4 regions of the Paenibacillus uliginis N3/975 genome follow, and region 3 is predicted to be linked to each of the others. Evidence: riboswitches for the same ligand, from Rfam matches in the RefSeq annotation. Region 3 holds a riboswitch; each other region holds the start of a gene.
What was found. Region 3 has a riboswitch for cobalamin ahead of B9N86_RS26295 (ribonucleoside-diphosphate reductase subunit alpha). Riboswitches for the same ligand answer to the same signal wherever they lie in the genome.
Positions count from the first base shown of each region.

Region 1: another riboswitch for cobalamin. It lies ahead of B9N86_RS05170 (ABC transporter substrate-binding protein); the one in region 3 lies ahead of B9N86_RS26295 (ribonucleoside-diphosphate reductase subunit alpha).
Region 2: another riboswitch for cobalamin. It lies ahead of B9N86_RS04660 (ABC transporter substrate-binding protein); the one in region 3 lies ahead of B9N86_RS26295 (ribonucleoside-diphosphate reductase subunit alpha).
Region 4: another riboswitch for cobalamin. It lies ahead of B9N86_RS24295 (S-layer homology domain-containing protein); the one in region 3 lies ahead of B9N86_RS26295 (ribonucleoside-diphosphate reductase subunit alpha).

Region 1 is NZ_LT840184.1:1,100,863-1,105,079, reverse strand. Features, by position in the region: gene B9N86_RS05175 (FecCD family ABC transporter permease) at 1-507, opposite strand, end outside; gene B9N86_RS05170 (ABC transporter substrate-binding protein) at 504-1,508, opposite strand; cobalamin riboswitch at 1,746-1,956, opposite strand; gene lplA (lipoate--protein ligase) at 2,222-3,223, shown strand; gene B9N86_RS05160 (IS3 family transposase) at 3,396-4,217, opposite strand, start outside.
Region 2 is NZ_LT840184.1:990,619-994,835, forward strand. Features, by position in the region: gene cbiB (adenosylcobinamide-phosphate synthase CbiB) at 1-942, shown strand, start outside; gene B9N86_RS04655 (histidine phosphatase family protein) at 933-1,523, shown strand; cobalamin riboswitch at 1,607-1,817, shown strand; gene B9N86_RS04660 (ABC transporter substrate-binding protein) at 2,055-3,065, shown strand; gene cobT (nicotinate-nucleotide--dimethylbenzimidazole phosphoribosyltransferase) at 3,118-4,188, shown strand; gene cobU (bifunctional adenosylcobinamide kinase/adenosylcobinamide-phosphate guanylyltransferase) at 4,185-4,217, shown strand, end outside.
Region 3 is NZ_LT840184.1:5,634,267-5,638,483, forward strand. Features, by position in the region: gene B9N86_RS26280 (MTH1187 family thiamine-binding protein) at 1-17, opposite strand, end outside; partial or broken gene tnpB (IS200/IS605 family element RNA-guided endonuclease TnpB) at 86-1,145, opposite strand; gene B9N86_RS31055 (transposase) at 1,156-1,290, opposite strand; cobalamin riboswitch at 1,665-1,895, shown strand; gene B9N86_RS26295 (ribonucleoside-diphosphate reductase subunit alpha) at 2,092-4,217, shown strand, end outside.
Region 4 is NZ_LT840184.1:5,188,865-5,193,081, forward strand. Features, by position in the region: gene B9N86_RS24295 (S-layer homology domain-containing protein) at 1-1,567, opposite strand, end outside; cobalamin riboswitch at 1,721-1,921, opposite strand; gene B9N86_RS24300 (ABC transporter permease) at 2,062-4,217, opposite strand, start outside.

The DNA.
Region 1 (4,217 bases), 1.9 Mb from region 3:
GGACTGCATAACCACACCTGACAAAATCAGTGCATGAGTCGGTATTTTACCGTGATCCCGGGCGAGAAACAGCACGATCCACAGTGTGATGGTCCCGGTCATAAATGCAACGATCGGTAAGGTCCAGGCACCTGCAAATGAATACTGCAATCCGTAGAAGATCAGAAACGCAGCACCAAGTGATGCACCGGAAGATACACCAAGCGTAAACGGATCGGCGAGCGGATTTCTAAGCACCCCTTGAAAAGCAGCACCGGCCACCGCAAGGGATGCCCCAACCAGCATACCGAGCAGTATACGGGGAAGTCGTACCTTCATGATGATCTGCTCGGAAGCTACTTCCCAGTTGGGAACAATAGAGTCCCCGATCCAGGGCAACCGGTGAAGAAGCATGGCTCCAATTTCCTTAACGGGCAGATGGACGGAACCGATGCCGAGGCTGACGATCAGCGTCAGCAGTAAAAGCAGGAGCCCCACCGTTCCATAACCCGCAAGTTTTTTACTCATGGGGTCATCAGTTCCGGATAGACCGCCTTCGCTACTTCAACCAATCCTTGAGTTACACGAGGTCCTGGGCGGCTGATCAGATTGTCATCAATTTTAATCAGCTTATTGTTTTTCACAGCTTCGATTTGGTCCCAGCCGCTGCGGTCTTTAATGATTTGATCCAAAGTTTTTTTGGTGGATTCTTCCACGACATTGCTGGAGTACAGAATCACATCCGGATTCGCTGCAATAATCTTCTCTTCACTGATTTCAAACCAGCCTTCGCTGTCACCAGACACGTTGGCTGAATTGCTGATATTGAGCATCTCATCCAGATATGTGCCCTTTCCTACCGTCCAACCCGGTGAGAACTCAACATACACTTTTTTCTCATCCTCATCTTTTACGGATTTAACCGCTTCCTTCACAAGGTCCAGATCCTTCTGCATTTGATCTATGATGCCTTGAGCTTCCGCCTGACGGTCCGTAATCTTTCCAACTACCTTAATGTTGTCCATGACTTCAGCAATCGTCTTCGGGTCGTTCACGAACAGCTTGATTCCGAGGTCGCGGAGCTTCTGTACGTTCTGTTCATTCATCGCTGCTGTAAATATAACATCCGCGCCTGAAGCGACAATGGCCTCAACATCCATTTCATAACCGCCCATTTTCGGCTTGGATTTGGCTGCCTCCGGGTAGTCGTCCACTTCGGATACGCCGACAATTTCTTCATCCAGGCCAAGCGCGAACAGTTTTTCCGTCTCGGAAGGAGACAGCGACACAACTTTTGCTGGAGCCTTATCAAATGTCATTTCCTCGCCAGTAGCATCCTTTAAAGTTAACGGATACACCGTTTTGGCGTTTTCAGCGACAGGTGCTTCCGGTTTCTGACCTTGTTCAGCCTCCTGTACAGGTGCTGGTGTCGCCTCCTTCGGAGCTGTTTCTCCTCCACAAGCCGCCAGCGACAGGACCAGCATCAGCACCGCCAACATGGCGGACCATGACTTCATTATTTTTTTCATCGATTTTCTCTCCTAACTCTAGTTTGAGAACACTGGCTTGCCTTAGGTACTCAATAAACCTGATTTTTGACGGAAATCCTTACATCCAACCACAAAAAAGCCCCTGATTTCTCCTTAGAAGAATCAGGGGCTACGTTTCGGAAACAATGAACCTTATCCAATAAATAGGAGTTTAGCTATAGTACAGCACCTCACCCACATTAGGTCCGCCAAACGTAATCCCTTCCTCGAAGGACCGTCAGATCATTTACGCGGGCAGGTCTCCTGACTTACAGGTTGAAATGACACCTCCGCCTTCCCGGCCCTGTATAGGCCAGTGGCAGTAATAGAGGATATCCCTGATTCACAGTGGCGGGACCGTGCCGGACTTGCACCGGCTTCCCTTTTAACCCGGGAGCAAAACATATGCTTTGCTTATTCTCCAGGACCTCGCGAGTATTGAATATTCTTTTTTGCCAAGCTTACTTCTCTTTTGACGATTATATGAAATATCCTCTCGGCTTACAACCTGAAACTTCACAGAGAAAAATTGAATAGCCGCTCCCCGCTTGCCGTGGACCTTATTTCTGGCCTGTATAACCATCATGGATATCTCACGTATTTATTCGTATGCGCTTGTGAATTGCCCCTCACCCTTTGCCCTGAAGCCGGACATTGGTTTACAATAGATCTGAAGCTTTATACCAGAAAAGAAACTATACGGAGGCGTACATATGCTCTTTATCGATAATCAGGGAATCCATGATCCTTCCATTAACCTAGCGATTGAAGAATACGCTTTGAAGCACTTACCTATGGAAGACAGCTATTTGCTCTTCTACATTAATCAGCCGTCGATTATCATCGGCAAACACCAGAACACGATTGAAGAGATCAATCAGGAGTTTGTCCGTGACAACAATATACAAGTTGTTCGGCGATTGTCCGGAGGCGGTGCTGTATACCATGACCTCGGCAATCTCAATTTCAGCTTTATTACAAAAGACGACGGCCAGTCATTTCATAATTTCCTGAAGTTCACCCAACCCGTTATCGATTTCCTTCAAAAAATGGGTGTTCCGGCTGAGCTTAGCGGCCGGAATGACCTTCAAGTCGGAGAGAAAAAGATTTCCGGCAACGCCCAGTTCTCCACACGAGGACGTATGTTCAGCCACGGGACTTTAATGTTCGGCCTTGATCTAGACAATGTTCAGGCTTCACTTAAAGCTAACCCGGAGAAGTTCAAATCAAAGAGCACGAAATCAGTGCGCAGCCGGGTTGCCAACATTAAGGAGCTGCTCGGTACAGATATGACAATTGAACAGTTCCGTGCAGAGCTTCTGCGTTCGATCTTCGGAATGGAGCCAGATCAAGTTCCACAGTACGTTCTTCAAGAAAAAGACTGGGAAATGATCAATCAAATCTCCAAGGAACGTTACCAAAACTGGGACTGGAACTATGGCTTATCACCAGAAAGCAATGTGAAACACGCGAAAAAATTCCCGGTCGGCATTATCGACATCCGTATGAACATTAAAGACGGGCATATCGGTGAGATTAAAATTTACGGCGACTTCTTCGGTGTAGGCGATGTCGCCGATATCGAAAATGCGCTTCGTGGCAAACGTTACGAGGATAATGAAGTAAGAGAAGCCCTCTCATCCATTGACGTCAAGCATTACTTCGGCAATCTAGAGTTTGATGACCTGATCGGTCTGATTTTTTTAGAGGAATAGAGGAACAGTACTGACGTCACGATTCTAACAGGGATATCTTTCAATAAAAACAGGTCACCCGAGGATTTGAAGTGCTCCCTGTCAAGTAGACAGTGTAAAAAACAAAAAATGGTTAGATTATTTCCCTCAGTTCAAGTTAACAGAGCTGAGGGTTTATTTTCTTTTCTCATCGTTAAGCAGCTCGTCGATACTCGTTGGGAGACAAGCCATTTAATCGCTCTGTATAGCGGTAATTGTTGTAGTAGCGGATATAATTTCTCACGTCTTTGAGGACGTCTTCATAGGTTTCGTGTTTCGTCAGATAAAAGCTTTCTGCCTTCAATGTACCCCAAAATCGTTCAATGGGTTGGTTATCCAGGCATCGGCTCACACGAGACATACTTTTAGTAAAACCGTACTTAACCTGAAGTCGACTGTACTCATGTGAGGTATATTGGAAGCCTCTGTCGCTATGGAGAAGTGGAGTCACCCCCGGGTTCCTCCCGTAAGCTTTCTTCACCGTATCCATGACGAGTTTATTATTGTTGGAGTGGCTTAGCACCCATGAAACGATGGAGTTATCGTATATATCAACGATAGCGCTTAGATAGGCTTTACGACCATTCCCATACTTCAATTCTGTTACGTCTGTGCACCACTTCATATTAGGAGCATCTGTTTGAAATTCACGATTCATTACATTTTCAGCTACATGGATTTCAGAGGCTCTCACGTAGTTCGGTCGTTTCTTGCGAATCACCGATTTCAATCCAAGAGCACGCATAATTCGATAATAACGCTTTTTGTTGTAATTTTTTTTAAGTTTGCGGTTCAATTGGATGCGCATTTGGCGATAGCCAAGCACTCCCTTCCGCTTGTCATAACGAAGCTTTACTTCTTTTGCCAGCGAAAGAATTTCAAGTTCCCTGTGGGATGGCTTCCACTTTAACCATTTATAATAGGCAGATCGAGCGATTCCGGCTATCTCACACAGCTTCGTGAGGGCATAGCCTTT
Region 2 (4,217 bases), 1.8 Mb from region 3:
GCATACCTATTAGATCTCATCATTGGAGACCCGCGCTGGATTCCTCACCCTGTGATAAGTATGGGGCATTCAATCAAACGGTTAGAGAAGAGGATTCGTAGTCATGTCCTTCAACCGGGCCATCTGAAAAAAGCCGGAATTCTACTCCCGGTTATTATCGTGGGAGGTTCGCTGCTTATAACCTGGGCATTGTTGAGAGGCCTTTATATGATTCATCCATGGCTTGCAACGGGAGCGGAGGTCATATTAATCGCTACGACCATTGCTACGAAAGGGCTTAAGGATGCGGGTATGGAAGTGTACAATCATCTTAACCGTGGGGATTTACCTGCTGCTCGGAAAGCACTAGGGATGATTGTTGGACGTGATACAGCGCATTTAGACGAGCCTGAGGTTGTTCGTGGGACGGTTGAGACGGTCGCAGAAAATATTGTTGATGCCATAGTGTCTCCGCTATTCTACGCACTTATTGGAGGAGCTCCACTTGCAATGGCTTATCGGGCTGTGAATACCCTAGATTCTATGGTTGGGTACAAGAATGATAAATATATTAACCTGGGGTGGGCTTCGGCCCGTTTGGATGATATTGCTAACTTCATTCCAGCACGAATAACAGCTTTATTACTGGTCGTTAGCAGTTGGATCATGCGTCTGGATTACAAAAAATCTTATCGTACCATAAGACACGATGCCCGTCTCCATCCAAGTCCCAACAGTGGATTTCCTGAATCAGCTGTAGCTGGAGCTTTAGGGATTCGGCTCGGAGGTGAGAACGCCTATAACGGTGTGGTATCTTTTCGTGCATATATGGGCGAATATTCCCGTCCGATGGATAAAGGGGATATTCAGTCAACCGTAAGATTGATGCTGGCTGCATCATTATTATTCCTGCTCCTGAGCATACTTACTATATGGAGTATAGGTGGTACATTATGGGGTTAGAGTTGGTATGTATTCGTCATGGGAAAACGCAGTGGAATAAGGATAAACGATATTTAGGTCATACAGATATAGGAATTCTCCAAGAATCATTGACGGAGCTCTTGCCTGTGAAAAATGCCCTTGAAGGAAGAACGTTTCATAAGATATTCTGTAGTGACTTAAAGAGGTGTAGGGAAACGCTCGATTGGATTTATTCTGCTTCAACAGATAGCGTGGTCTTCGATAACCGTTTGCGAGAAATGGATTTTGGAGATTGGGAGGGGAAGACATACGATCAGTTAAAGCATTATAGTATCTACCGGGAATGGCTGGACAATCCTCAATCCGTGACTCCTCCAGGAGGTGAAGCCTGGGAGCATTTTCAGGGGAGGCTGGCAGATTTTATGAACAGTCTGACCTGTTGGGTGAAGGAAGAGGGTAAGGATAACCATGTGCTAATGGTGACTCATGGAGGAGTGATAAGACAACTAGCCACTATGACTATTCCAGATTCGACGTTCTGGGATTTCTCTGCAGATCCGGGGAGCTTGTTAACGTTGAAGTTGACATGTGATAAGGGCAAATGGATAGGACACTTGTGAGTGAGCCATTAGAGCAAGGGGTTGTAAGGTGTCCCTATCTAACCTATAATTTTGAATTGAGAAGTAAGTCTTGTATCTAAATGAATATAAAAAACTTGTGAGGTCTAGATTAGAAGCGCAAATATGTGCTTTTATTACCTAGTTAATGGGGAAGCCGGTGAAATTCCGGCACGGTCCCGCCACTGTAAACAGGGATATTCTCGATTTACCACTGTTCTGCGACAAGCAGAATGGGAAGGTGAGGATATTAGCGAACCTGTGAGTCAGGAGACCTGCCTTATGAGTAGTACGACGGTCCTTCGAGGAAAGGATTACGTTTGGCTTATGGAAGTACTGCGATTTTAAGCCGGTACATAGCCGCGGAACTCATGGCAATTACTATGAACTCCGTATGACGTAATCCCTGATTCTTTCTTGTAAAAGAAGATCAGGTTTTTTTTGTTGCACAGACTATCGTTGAGATCATTCATTGAAATAACAAGGGGAGCATCTCGCAGACCATGAAAACGAAGATAGAGGAGAGAAATCACAATGAAACAAATGTGGAAGAGTTGGACTACGGGCGCTATAACGATCATACTGGTACTAGCGCTCGCAGCTTGCGGAAATAATAATGAACCGAAACAAGTGACAGAGCCAGCACCGGCAGCAACAACAGAACAATCGGCTCCACCCGCTGATGAGGCAAGTGTACAGAAAACAGAGTATCCTCTGACTGTAAAGGATTCTACAGGTGAGACGTTCACATTTAAAGAGGCACCAAAGAAGATTATATCCATCTCGCCTGCAGAGACAGAATCGTTGTTTGCGATAGGTTTAGATGAGCAGGTAGTCGGAGTATCTGACTATGATGATTATCCGAAAGCAGCAACAACCAAGCCAAAAATGGGTGGTTTGTACAATCCTAACGAGGAAGCGATTATTGCGGCACAACCTGATCTCGTAGTAACAGGTATCTCCATGAGTGCAGAAGCTGCACAGCATCTGCGTGATATAGGTATCACCATCTTCAAGACAGATCCGAAAACGGTAGATGATGTTATTGCAAATATTGAATTGTTTGGTCAAATTACGGACCATCAGGCAGAAGCAAAAGCGGTTATAGACAAAATGAAACAGGAGCAGGCTGAAGTCACAGAAGCGGTTAAATCACTTACACCTGAACAGAAAAAGAAAGTATATATCGAGTTTTCCCCTGGTTGGACGGTAGGTAGTGGTGAGTTTATGGATGAATTAATCACTCTAGCTGGTGGAGTTAACGTTGCTGCTGATACAGCAGGATGGTATGAAATCAGTGAAGAGAAAATCATTAATGATAATCCCGATGTGATTCTGTTCTCAAAGAATGTTATTGATGACAAAACAAAGAAAACGTTAGACCAAATGATTAAAGCACGTAGTGGTTGGGATCAAATAACGGCTGTTAAAAATGATGCTGTCTATGGATTAGACGATAATCTGATTAGTCGTCCCGGTCCACGTGTGACAGAAGGTCTCAAAGAAATAGCAAATACGATCTATCCTGAACTGTTGAAGCCATAAGTAGCGTTCGGTGTTAGTATTCAACTTAGAGCAATTAAAGGAGCAATGATATATGAGACAAGGAATCATGGAACGTATCGGAGAAATTCGTGGTCTTGATCAAGCTGCGATTCAGGCTGCGAAGTTACATATAAGCAACCTTACTGTCCCTCCGGGAAGCTTGGGTAAATTGGAGGCAATGGCAATACAGCTTGCAGGGATCACTGGAGTAGTACAGCCTTCTTTTGACCGTAGAGAAGTTATTATTATGGCAGGCGATCATGGTGTATGTGAAGAGGGCGTAAGTGCCTTTCCACAAGAAGTTACACCTCAAATGATTCATAATTTCCTTGCGGGTGGTGCAGCTGTTAACGTTCTTGCCAGACAAGCAGGTGCAGAAGTTGTATGTGTGGATATCGGAGTGAATAGTGAGTTGTCCCATCCTGATCTCCTATCGCGAAAAATTCGGTATGGTACAGCTAATATGGCACAAGGTCCTGCAATGACTTATGAAGAAGCGATTCAGTCTATTCTTGTTGGTGTGAAGGTAGTTGAAGATGCTGTCAGACGTGGCGTCCAGCTATTTATTACTGGCGAAATGGGGATTGGAAATACGACGGCAAGCTCAGCGGTAACCTGTGCACTCTCTAATATTCCGGTCAGCGATGCGGTTGGAAGAGGGACAGGAATTGACGATTCTCGTCTACAGCATAAGATTGCCGTTGTTGAACAAGCGTTGAAGGTCAATGCTCCTGACGCGCTTGATCCTATAGATGTACTAGCTAAGGTCGGCGGTCTTGAAATTGGTGGTTTAGTAGGTGTAATTCTTGGATCAGCAGTAAACGGTTGTCCGGTTATAATCGATGGATTTATTTCTAGCGCAGCGGCGTTGCTTGCCAAAGCGATCTGTCCAACATCTGCTGATTACATGATTGTGTCGCATGTTTCTCATGAACAGGGACATCGGCAGCTATTACATGAATTGAATCTTCGTCCTGCACTGGAATTAGACCTTCGTATTGGTGAAGGTACAGGTGGGGTGTTGTGTCTACATCTTGTGGATGCAGCGTGTCGTATTGTCAGCGAAATGGCAACCTTCGAAAGTGCGGGTGTCTCGGGTGAAACCAAGGAGCAGACGAAATGATCATACTCGTCACAGGTGGGGCAAGAAGC
Region 3 (4,217 bases):
ACTTCCGCAATTGCCATTTTATTTCACCCTCCTCAAACCTTTCGAATATTAATATTGTATCAGCCAGCAGCAGCATTTCAAAATTTTACCCCCCTATAGTCCCATTCAAATATATCCCCGTAGTCCCTACGGTTAGAAGTCTTATAGCTTCATTTTTAAGGTTTTGTCCTGCGTTAATATCTCTATCGTGATGTGCGCCACAATTAGGGCAGTCCCACTCACGAAGTTTTAGATCCTTGACCATTTTGCCTTGTACTCAAGCATTGTTCTAAATTGTGACCACGATACTTCACTAATTGCTTTAGCCAGCTTGTGATTTTTCAGCATATTTGATACTTGCAAATCTTCAATACCAATTACATCGTGGTTTTTGATGATTTCAGTAGTGATTTTCTGCAAGTAGTCTGTTCTTGAATTAGAGATTCTTTCATGGATTTTTGCAACCTTAACACGTTGCTTGTTCCAATTCGAACCACCTTTTATACGTCTGGAAAGGATACGCTGCGCGTTCGCTAATTGTTCTTCAAGTTTGCGATACCATTTTGGATTTTCGTATGGTGTTCCATCTGAAAGGGATGCTAAAGTTTTTAATCCAACATCAACACCAACAGAAGAAGCTGTTTTTTCTAATGGTTGCACTTCTGTTTGAGCAAGAATGGACACAAAGTATTTTCCGCTTGGATTACGTCTAACGGTAGCATTCAGAATAGGACCAGTCACTTCACGACTTTTAGCAAAACGAACAAGACCGAGTTTAGGTAATTTAATTTTGTTGCCTACTATAGCAATATTTCCATTCGTTTGCTTGGTTGTGTAGGATTGACCTTGTTCTTTTTAGACTTGAAGCGTGGTGCATCATTTTGCCTTTTGAAGAAACGATCAAACGCATTCGCAAGATTCTTTAGCGATGACTGCAAGGAAATACTGTCCACTTCTTTTAACCATACGAATTCTTTTTTCAGGTTTGTAAGTTTAGCTGAACACGAATTGTAGTTTAATCCTTTACCTGTTTCGTTGTATGCGTCACACCATTGTGTCAAAAAACGATTGAATACGAAACGAGAACAGCCGATTGTTTTAGCAATTAAAATTTCTTGTTCCTTATTTGGATAGATGAGAAATTTATATGCTTTGTTTACAATCACTGTTCTCACCTCACTTAGTGATTTTGAATGTACTGTTGTTCTGTGCTTCTGTATGTTTGTTAATAGTTACCACAAAGTAAGAAGGGTTCCAAAGACGAACTCCCCACAGTTTCTTTTTTAGCTGTGGGAACTCTTTAAAAAACAGTCTTGTTGCTCCCCCTTAATACATTGAGAATCCCAAATATAGGATAACATACGTCAAGATAGTTTTTGTACCAACTATCAGTGTCTTTTCTAATTTACAATTTAACATATTCGGACAATTAACATGTCAAAAGACACGCCTTGTCCGAAGCCAATTCATCTCACGATTAAAATCGCGAGTGTTCTCAGCTAATTCATAAAGCGTGTATCACCGTATAAAAGGTCGTAATTCGAAGAAATGTGCGAAATCTCACTCTCTTTTGGCGGTTTGCGAATTGGCGGATTTTTCGGTCATTTGCTATAATTCAACTTGCGTCAAATTTTAAGACAACAGTTTACAAACACAATATATTGGGTTAAATTTAATAACATCAACCAAATATAGTGTGTACAGGTGTCTGGCGTCCCATATAGCCGTCAGACTTAATAGGGAAGCATGGTGCAAATCCATCACGGTCCCGCCACTGTATAGGGATTCAGAGCGCATTTTTGCGATTTTGATATGAATTCGGCTTTATGCCACTGAAGGCTAACATGTTAGGCCTTTGGGAAGGCGCCGAACTCTATACCCCAAGTCAGGAGACCTGCCTGTATACAGCACGACATCTATCCTACGGGAAATTAGGAAAGTGTTCACTCTTTTGCGTCTGTACATAACAGCAAGCCCTAAAAATAGCGGCTTAAGCTAGTATGCACATATTTATTCACAGCGCACACGAACATTTTCAACCTCCCCAAGGTTTGGAAAATGTTTTTTTAATGTTCTTTTTCCCATTTTTCCCGAGAAAGCGAGGAATTACCTATGCCCCAACTCGTAATTAAACCGAACAACCGTCAACTTGCTTTTGATGAAAACCGTCTCTCTGTTTATGCCGACCGAATTTTGAACGAACTGGATATGCTGAGCAAGGAACAATTGCTTCGCGGTGTTCATTCCAAACTTCGTGGCGACAAAGTGACCGGCGATGAGATTAGCAGCGCATTCACGATGTCGGCTCTTGAGCTTGTTACCAAAGAGGAACCGAACTGGAAGTTCGCGGCAGCACGTTCACTTTTAACTTCCCTATATAAAAAAGCGGCCAACCACCGCCGTTACAAAGCTTATCCGGAAGAGCCTTACGGCGCCTTCTTCCCCCTCATTACAGAGCTAGTACAAAAAGGAATTTACCGTGAAGAACTTCTGGAATGCTACACCAAAGCACAGATTGAAGAGCTCGGAGAAACGATTGATTATACCCGTGACCTGCTGTTCGATTACATCGGACTACTGACGCTGGCAGAGCGTTACCTAGCAACCGACTTTGACGGCCGAGTGATGGAGCTTCCACAGGAGCGTTACATGGTCATCGCGATGTACCTCATGCACAAAGAGCCAGCTGAGAAACGTATGGAGCTTGTAAAAGAAGCCTACTGGGCGATGAGCAACATCTACATGACGGCTGCAACGCCGACGATGTCCAATGCTGGTAAAAAGGTAGCCGGCCAGCTGTCCAGCTGCTTTATCGACACGGTAGATGACTCGCTCGAAGGAATTTTCGACTCCAACACCGACATAGCACGTCTCAGCAAAATGGGCGGCGGTATCGGCGTTTACCTCGGCAAAGTCCGTGCCCGTGGCTCCGACATCCGTGGACACAAGAACACCAGCTCCGGCGTTATCCCTTGGATCCGCCAGCTGAACAACACAGCAGTTAGTGTAGATCAGCTCGGCACACGCAAAGGCGCCATCGCCGTTTACCTGGATGTCTTCCATAAAGACATTCTCGCTTTTCTGGACCTGAAGCTGAACAACGGTGACGAGCGCATGAGAGCACATGACGTGTTCCACGGCGTATGCTTGCCTGACCTGTTCATGGAGGCTGTAGAAGCCCGTGATGAGTGGAGCCTCTTCTGTCCTCACGAAGTGAAGAAAGTGATGGGCTGGAAAGACGAGAACGGCCGCCCGCTTGGTCTGGAAGACTTCTACGATGAGAAGCTTGGTCAAGGAATGTTCCGTGAAAAATATGCAGAAGCCGTAGCACATCCGCTGCTCTCCCGCATTACGGTTCAAGCGATCGATATCATGAAACGTGTCATGAAATCGCAACTGGAAACCGGAACACCGTACATGTTCTACCGTGACACCGTAAACCGTGCCAACCCGAACTCTGCACACGGTATGGTCTACTCTTCCAACCTGTGTACTGAAATTATGCAGAACCAATCGGCTACAGTTATTGAACATGAAGAGCTCGTAACCAAAGATGGACAGACCCGCATTGTCATCTCCAAAGTTCCTGGCGACTTTGTTGTCTGCAACCTGAATTCCATTCATCTGGCACGTGCAGTCCCAGCTGGTGTACTGGAGCGTCTTGTACCGATCCAGGTGCGTATGCTAGATAACGTCATTGACATCAACAACATCGAAGTGCTGCAAGCACAATACACGAATAGCCAATATCGCGCTGTCGGCCTTGGAACCTTCGGTCTGCATCACCTGCTGGCCCTGGAAGGCATCCGCTGGGAATCCGATGAGGCGGTTGCATATAATGACAATCTGTATGAAAAAATTAACTACCTGCTCGTTAAATCCAGCATGGAGCTGGCTAAGGAAAAAGGGCATTATCCGAAGTTCAAAGGCTCCGACTGGGAGAGCGGCGAGTACTTTACGTACCGCGGTTACACCGACGGCGAGCATGAAGGCAAGTATGTAACGACCGAGCAGTGGCGCGAGCTGCAGCAGGAAGTACAGCAAAGCGGTGTCCGCAACGCATGGCTCTTTGCCATCGCGCCGAACGGCTCCACTTCGATTATTGCCGGCTCAACTGCCAGTATTGATCCGCTGTATGAGCTTCTCTCTTATGAAGAGAAAACAACGTATAAAATTGCCAACCCAGCTCCCGATCTGTCCGAGAAGACGATCTGGTATTACAAAACGGCCTTCCTGAT
Region 4 (4,217 bases), 450 kb from region 3:
TAAGCAAAAGATCATAATTCGTATTCAAGCGATGCGGTAATTCAAGCTTGTTATCCCATGCTGAAATGACATTCGTATTCGGGTCAACTTCCAAATAAGTACTGTCTGTTGCCGATGTTACATGCGGCAGTTCGTTCTTTGGAAATGCAAGTGTAACTTTGCTTGAGGACAGCGGATCCTGATCCGACCCGACACTCACATTGGTTTCATTCTCGTCAATGACGATCGTATGGTCACCGTTTGGATCCGGAATTTCATTTACACTTATGACAACTTCATTACTTGTCTTTTTCCCTGCTGTTGCTGTTGCCAGCGCTTGAATGGAAATATAGCCTGGAGCCGCTTGACCTTCGAAGACAAGCTTCGCTTGTTGATCCGTAAGCAGCGATATCGATTTTAAGTTCAGCCCAGTAGTCTCTGAAATTACAGACCAACTGTCAACCTGTACTGCCTCGGATAAAAACGTATCGCCAACAAGCTGTATTTCAATCGAAGGATCTACAGTGCCTTGCTGAATGGAAGATGTGGACGATATCACAGGCTGACGATCCGGTGGAAGACTCCCTTCGGCAATTCGCTTCCATACCGACTTTCCATGCTGAATATCAAGTAAACCGATAAGAGCCTGTTCAGTCGACATTCCGTTTTTATCGGTATCTTCTGCTTTCCATTTAAACGAGCCGTCATCCAATTGGAATCCTGCATACGCATCAACGACGGTATTCCCGTTCATCTGCCAAGCGGGCGACATCATGTCTTCGCCTACGGCAACCAGACCGGATACCGAAGTAGATAAGCTGTTCGAATTATCTCCAGAGCCCCAAGTGCCCGTAGAATTAAAACCACCATTCTCTAGCTGGCGATCCTTTAAGACATTCTTGGCCCGTTCAATGGCAGCATCAACTTCACTCTGCCCCTTGTATTGCCCCAGCGCAAGCAGCGCCATGCCTGTAATATCTGTATCGCTGTTTTCTCCTCCTGAAGCAGACAGACCAAAGCCGCCGTCTTCATACTGCGCTTTGAGCAGGTATTGCAGCGCTTTTTGCTTGGACTCAGCATTCCATGAGCCTACATTCTGTCCGAGCTTCTCTCCGGCATCCAGAGCAAGCATCGCCCAAATATGTTTATTTACACCGCCAATGCCGCCCGTCTCTTGATTTTGATGGGTAGCAAGTTCCGCCCATAGGTTTCGATCGGTTTCCCAAGCGTGAGCCGGGTCTTTCCCCATGGCGAGCAGTGCGAAAATATACCGAACATGATCAGTTAAATTTACGGCATCAGGTTTAAGTCTTGGTGCTTTCGTTTCCCAAGATGGCAGTTTCCACGTTCCATCTTGCAAATCCTGACCTGCGCCCCATAGGCCAACAAGCTGCCACCAGGAATCAATGGTGGCTGTAGGATCTTCCTCATAGTACTCTTTATAATAATTAACTGTACTTTCAATCATGCTGTCTAATTGTGTATTGCTTTGACCACTCGCCGCACTCACGACTTGTGGATTCAGTAGAGTAAGCAATAACACAACGCTTAATAGTGCAGATATACTTTGCTTCAACAATCTGTTCATAGGTGTCAACGTTCTCCTCATCGTCAAAATGGAATAAAAAAAACATCTTTCCGTATTAGAAAGATGTTCTAAGGCCTGTCTCGCATAACCAAGCAAACGTGCAACTGTAAACAAGCTGCACAAATAAACATCTCCCTCCCATCCTCGTGAGAAATATAGAGCACTTACATGGCAGGTCTCCTGGCTTCGCTTCATCGCTTGACAATCGTCCTTCCTGTTTAAAATCGTTAACAGTGGACTACTACCTTGATTGTCAGCTCTGCGTTACAGTGGCGGGACCGCGTCGAACTCTCATCGACCTTCCCTATTAAGCCGCATACTTTATGCATCAGCACCATATAAGCTGTTTCTATTTAATTTTGATAGACTTTTTTTTATATTAACAAAGATTGGTATATTTCACAAAGGAATTTCTCATAGACAGTACAAAAAACGGCCTACATGAAGCAATAAGACCCTTCTATATAGAGAAGGGCCTAGACTTCGTTATATTTTTACTCAATCACCAATATCCGAGGGGATGTGTTCGCGATTACCCTGGACGACAGCCAAGAACCAACCCCTGCCGATATGATACTTACGACTGCAACTCCAATAATACCGCCCCAATGCATAATTAGAGGTACTTCCACAATCCCATAATATGTTAATATATTTTCCAGCAACATAGGCAGAAGGTATACTCCGACGTATATGCCTAGTAGCGCGCCGATGACGGATAAAGCAACGATCCCTTGGGCTACGGATAATCTAATCCTATTCGATGTTAAGCCAAGTGATTTGTAAATGCCATAGGTTTTGCTGTCTTTTCTAATATTTATACGACAAGTGATGTAAATAATGATGCAAGTGACAACAATAAACAACAATCCCATCATACTCATTGGCAAGATAAGCAGGCCGACAGCCTCTTTAAATACGGAATCTAGTAGCGTTTTCTGAGTTAATGCGGAGAGCGCTTCCTTATATTGCTCATTAATATCACTTACGACCTGATCGGACTGGCTGCTATCATGCAGGTTGATAAAATATGTTTCTGCATTGCTGTAGTCCAGATGATCTGCTTTAATCACATCGATCGTTATTCTTGCAGAATAGGACATATTGGAGATCGCTTGATAAATTCCTGTAACGATGAGCGAATACGGTTTTCCATTGATGTACACCGTTATCACATCACCAATATCTTTGTTAAGCTTCTTCGATACGTTGATACCAATAGCGATTTCGTTCTTGTGAAGGGGATTGGCTCCTCTTAATGTGGAATACCCCAGATCATCATAGTTACCATCAGCAACACCGATATAGACATTCATGGATGAGGTGTTCGAATCTCCGGAACGATCGGATAGTTCTGAAGGAACCACTCCCGTAACATTCCCAAACCACCCGAAATTTTTGATTCTTGGATCGGACAGCATATCTTCTTCAAATTGAGTACGTGAAAATGCTGCTTGATTAAAGACTTCTACTGCAATATGTGAATTGTCGTATCCCCATGATGACGCCGTTCGTTGAATGGAATAAACGCTGTATAACAACACAAATCCGAATACAAGAACGGCTGATGTAATCACGGTTAGAATAAACATGAGAATAGAACCTTTCACATTCTTCAACATATTACGCAGACCAATAACGAACATAATGGGAAGTCGATCGAATCCAACTGGACGATTTCCATTCGAACGTACACGTCTTGCCCATTTACTGCTATCCATTTCAGACATGCCATACCGGATTGCTTGCACAGGCTGTACGGAACGGGCTTTATTGGCATAGAACAACACACATAGAATGACCAGGGCAAATACACATATTCCGACTGCTAGAGCCGTGAAATTACCCTGCATCGATAGCTCTGAACGATTTGTTTTCAAAGATGACAGCGAGCTCTCTACAATGACTTTGGATAAAAACTGACTGGCAGCTAACCCAGGAATAATCCCGATGATCGATAGAAAAGCATATTGAGACATGTAGGTTCCAATGATTCGAAATGAAGATAGCCCACAAGATTTCAATACCCCAATCGTTCGATAATTCGCCAATATCGCGTCTGAAATCGTGAACCCAATTGTGAATAAGGCCACAAGCAGCATGACAGCTCCGAGAAAAATCATAACAAAGCCGATTACTTTATTCATAATTAGATAAAATGACGATATCGATTCGAATTCCATTTTATATTCAAGATACTGCGTACCGGCCTGCTTCTCGAAGCGGTCCCAATACTGTGTATTGGTATCGTAATCGTCAAAGCGAAGTCCCATCATATACATGTCTTTTCCCTGCAATGACTGAAACTGATCTTTATAATCTTGCGTGTTCATCCAGATGCGGGCGTTTCTTGTGAACGGAGCTCCAAAAGGCATATCTACGACAACTGCTGCTACCTTCAACTCAAATGTACTCTTGCCTGTTTTAAAACTTACCTTATCACCTACTTCAATTCCATTGGAATAAAAAAACGAAGTGGGTATCCAGATGGTCCCGACCTCAGGGGTGCTTCTTTCATCTCCTTGCGCCCAGATCAGCTTATCAACCGTAAAGGGAAGCTCTGCTGTATCCATCATAAACATATAGATATTATTAATTTCTTTTCCTTGATGGGTGATTCCTGACAGATTTCGATATGGTATCAGCTCGG